DNA from 2 places in the Citricoccus muralis genome. Region 2 is predicted to be linked to the other one. Evidence: riboswitches for the same ligand, from Rfam matches in the RefSeq annotation. Region 2 holds a riboswitch; the other holds the start of a gene.
The links. Region 2 has a riboswitch for S-adenosylmethionine ahead of acs (acetate--CoA ligase). Riboswitches for the same ligand answer to the same signal wherever they lie in the genome.
Positions count from the first base shown of each region.

Region 1: linked by a shared signal. The riboswitch ahead of P8192_RS03120 (monooxygenase) and the one ahead of acs (acetate--CoA ligase) in region 2 are both predicted to bind S-adenosylmethionine.

Region 1 is NZ_CP121252.1:676,160-678,358, forward strand. It holds gene P8192_RS03110 (type I restriction endonuclease) at 1-104, shown strand, start outside; gene P8192_RS03115 (hypothetical protein) at 197-991, opposite strand; SAM riboswitch class IV at 1,129-1,244, shown strand; gene P8192_RS03120 (monooxygenase) at 1,259-2,199, shown strand, end outside.
Region 2 is NZ_CP121252.1:552,132-554,330, reverse strand. It holds gene P8192_RS02505 (OsmC family protein) at 21-614, shown strand; SAM riboswitch class I at 909-1,008, shown strand; gene acs (acetate--CoA ligase) at 1,166-2,199, shown strand, end outside.

The DNA of each region.
Region 1 (2,199 bases), 120 kb from region 2:
AGGAACGCCGCGAAACCAGGCACCCCATCAACGGTTTGGTCGATATCTATCAGTTTGCTGATTCACTGAGGACCACAACCAAACAAATTCTCGAGAGTCTGTAACAGCTCCGCCGGGTGTACTTTCTTCTCTAAATTAGGTCATGGCTGCGAACACCATCGAGTGTCCGCAGCCATGATCGTCTATGGAAAATGAGTCAGGACACCGGGGTGGGGGACTCGATCATCAGGGTGATCTCGCTCGGCGCGGGCCACTCGTTCAGGCTGGAGAACGCGACCTCGGCGTCGTCGTCGGCGTAAATGACGAGTTCGCCCAGCAGTCCGTCGTTGATCATCAACCGGATCTCATGCTCCACCCCATTGCGCTGGAACACCCCGGCCACGCACCAAGTCTGCTGGAACGGGACGAGCCGGGTCGATTCCTCCGGCACGTGGAACACCACGCTGTCATAGGTGGGCTCGAACGCGAGCTGCGTGGCTGAATTGATTTGTTCCTGGACGTCTTCGGACTGGATCAGCTCCTCGGGGGCCAGTAACTCCAGCACCTCGCGGACGCGCGGATGCAGCGGTTCGAAAAGGTCTTCTTCCTCGGTCTCCTCGAGCTCGCGTTCCCAAGCCGCGCGGGATTCCCAGCGGCTGAGCGCGCGGTCCAGGGCGAAGGTGCCGACCATGGTGGCGGCGGCCCCGGCGGCGATCCACCAACGTGGGTGCTCCGAGCCCTTGGACTCGATCCATTCGTGCACGGCGGTGTCCCAGTGATCGAAGCGGCCATCGGCGGCCCACCAGCCGACGGCGTCGGCTCCGGCCTTGATGCCCCAACGTAGCAGGGCCGGCGTGGAGCGCAGGGTGGGGTTGCTGGTGCTGAGTGCGAGCACCGAGGTGAGGGCCGATCCGGCCTGGTAGTAGCGGCGGGTTTCGTCGTCGAGATCTCGAGGGTCAACGAGGCTGAAAGCGGACACGGCGGCGGTGGTGGCGATCTCCGAGAAAGTCATGGTCTCAGCTTAGGGTGTGTGCCGCGACGCCGGGAACAGCTGAAGCCGCGAGGGTGACGGAATGTGTCCCAGCGTGCGCGATCTGGGCCGAAAAGGTTGTCGACGTCGCGCGGGCCCGGCTAGGTTCGGGACCAGAGAATCACGAGATCCGGTGCGAAGCCCTGGCTGACCGGACGGCAACCCTCTCGCCGTAGTGGGGTGCTCCAGGTGAGGATTCGGCCCGCGGTACGACCGTCCCGGGCAAGTACGTAGGAAAGGACCCTCCCCATGTCGACGTCGACGTTTGCCCAGTTGAAAGAAGCCACCGCCGAGCACGGGCCCACCAGCGAGCAGCTGGCCCAGCACTTCAATCCGGTATTCGCCCTGATCCGGGCCGGGGCGCAGCAACGGGAACTGGACCATGAGCTGGCTTTCGACGCGATCGAGTTATTGCGCGATTCCGGGTTCACCCGGGTGCGGCTGGGTCGGGAGTACGGCGGAATCGGGGCGAGCCTGCAGCAGCTGGCAGAGCTGCTGATCGAGCTTGCTGCGGCGGATTCCAACCTGCCGCAAGCCCTGCACGGGCACTTCATGTTCACCGAACAGCACGAGAACGAGTCCCAGGGCTCGGTGTCTCAATGGTGGCTGGCCGAGGTGGCCGCGGGCAAGATCTTCGGCAACGCGCTGGTGGAGTTGCCGCCGACGGCAGGCAAGGCGCCGGTGCTGTTTTCCGACGTCGACGCCGACACCTCGCAGTCAGCGGTGGCCACCGGCACGAGCCAGATCGGGGAGATCTCCGGGGACAAGTTCTACTCCACCGGCGCGCTGTTCGCCGACTACCTGCTGGTGTCGGCCACGCGTCCCGGGCGCGAGGACGAGGGCCCGCTGTTTGTCGTCGTGGATGCGCATGACCGCGGGGTACAACGGGTGGATGACTGGAACGGGTTCGGCCAGCGGCTCACCGCATCCGGCACCACCACGTTCCGCGGGGTTCCGGTGCAGGCCGACCGGTTGCAGGAGTTCAACGTGCCCACCGGGGTGCTGGCCTACACGGTGCTGTGGATCGTGCTGACCGCCACTCAAGCCGGGATTGGTGCGGCAGCACTGCGCGAGATCACCCGGTTCGTGCAGAAGCGGCGTCGGACCTACGATCACGCGACGGCGGAGACGCCCGCCCAGGATCCGCTGGTGCACCAGGTGATCGGGGCGGTGTCGGCGAAGGTGGCATC
Region 2 (2,199 bases):
ATCACCCTAGGCTGGCACCCATGACGACTTTCGCAGATGCACCCTCCGTAGAATCCTCCGTTTCTCACCGCACCTCCGGTGTCTGGCACGGCAGCGCCCAGACCACCGTCACCGCCGGCGGCTACTCATTCCTCGTGGATGAGCCCACCGAAATGGGCGGCAAGAATGAGGGCCCGAACCCCATGGAATACATCATCGGAGCGCTCAACGGCTGCGTCTCTGTGGTGATCGAAGCCCAGGCCGGCGCCCGGGACCTGCCACTCGACGGCGTCCACACTTACGTCTATGCGGCCCAGGACCTGCGTGGCCTCGAAGGCAAGGCCGACGTCCAGCCCCACTTCCACACCCTGCAGCTCAACATCGTGGTCGCCACCTCCGAACGCGACGAGCAGAAACTCACCCAGTTCGCTCGCGACGTCGAGCACACCTGCCCCGCCATCAATCTGATCCGCTCGGCGGCCGGCTCCGAGGTCACCGTGCAGTGGCAGTTCGCAGAGAAGGTCGTCGAGTTCGATGCCGAAAACGCACTGAACAACGCACTGGGCTTCGAGAACCGCAACCAGGCCGTCGACGCCCCCACACCGTTCCTCACGGTAACCAACGCCGACGCCTGACCCGCGCGAACGCCTTCACGAGAGCCGCTGAGCATCCCCGATGCCTGCGGCTTTCGTGCGCCCCGATGAAGGTGGCAGATCTGCAGATGGACCCTGGCAAATCTGCAGGTGAATGAACATCATGCCCTGTCAGAGCAGTTTTCCGCTGTAAACAACCTACGACGATGAGGCCAGAGCACCTCACCCCGGTCCCGACGATCACCGCCCCTCGATGACCACGCGTGACCGGCTTCACGTGCTACCCATTTCGTCACTGTGGAGCTGAGACACAGCCTCGGTTTGTAGACTGGAATCTGACCATCCCGAGCGGCCGAGAGATCTGGATCGACGACGCCGCAGCAACCCTGCCGTGAATTTTCGCGGGCGAGGGTGCTACCGCCAGAAACGATGGAAAGAGGTTTACTCCCGTGTCTTCTGCACCCGCCGATCAGGCCACCGTCACCTGGCCCGCAGGCCTGGCCGCCGAACTCTTCACCGAGCAGTACCAGCATCGTCCGCAACGCCAGCCCGGTCCCCTGCCCGCAGAAATCGTCGACGCCGCCGACGCCGATGTGCACCCGGGACGCCCAGCCGACAAGCTCCACGGCGGACGGGGTGACGGTCACCCCGTCGACGAGGCCCATCGCATCGCCTTCTGGGAGGCCGCCGCTCAGCGCATGGACTGGGAGACCCCGTTCGATACCGTCCACTCCTGGACCGCCCCGAACCCTGCCGAAGAGCGGGGACCGGTGATGGAGTGGTTCACGGGTGGCACGCTCAACGTGGCCGTGAACTGCGTGGACCGCCACGTCGAGGCCGGCCGCGGCGACACCGTCGCCCTGTACTTCGAGGGTGAACCTGGCGACCGCCGCGCCGTCACCTATGCGCAACTGCAGAAGGAAGTGAACCAGGCAGCCAACGCGCTGGAGGCCCTCGGCGTCGGCCGCGGCGACCGCGTCGTCATCTACCTGCCGGTACTGGTGGAGACCGTGGTGATCACCCTGGCCTGCGCCCGCATCGGCGCGGTGCACTCCCTGGTGTTCGGCGGCTTCTCGGCAGAAGCGCTGCGATTCCGGGTGGAGGACACCGGGGCGAAGCTGCTGGTCACCACCGACGGCCAGTTCCGCCGCGGGCAGGCCGTGCCGGTGAAGGCCAACGCCGATGAAGCGGTGTCGGGCGAGAACAACATCGAGCACGTCCTCGTCATCGACCGCACCGGCCACCGCGACACCATCAACTGGGTGCCCGGTCGCGACGTGTGGTGGCACGACGTCGTCACCACCCAATCCGAGCAGCACACCCCGGAGTTCTTCGACGCCGAGACCCCGCTGTTCATCATGTACACCTCCGGCACCACCGGCCAACCCAAGGGCCTGGTGCACACCTCCGCCGGCTACCTCACCGCCGCCTCCTGGACATTCGACTACCTCTTCTCCAACCCCGACGTCACCCAGCGCGATCGTGACGTTCACTGGTGCACCGCCGATTTGGCTTGGGTCACCGCCCACACCTACGAGCTCTACGGGCCGCTCTCCAACGGCGCCACCCAGGTGATTTACGAAGGTGTGCCCAACGCCCCGCACCCGGGCCGACATTTCGAGGTCAT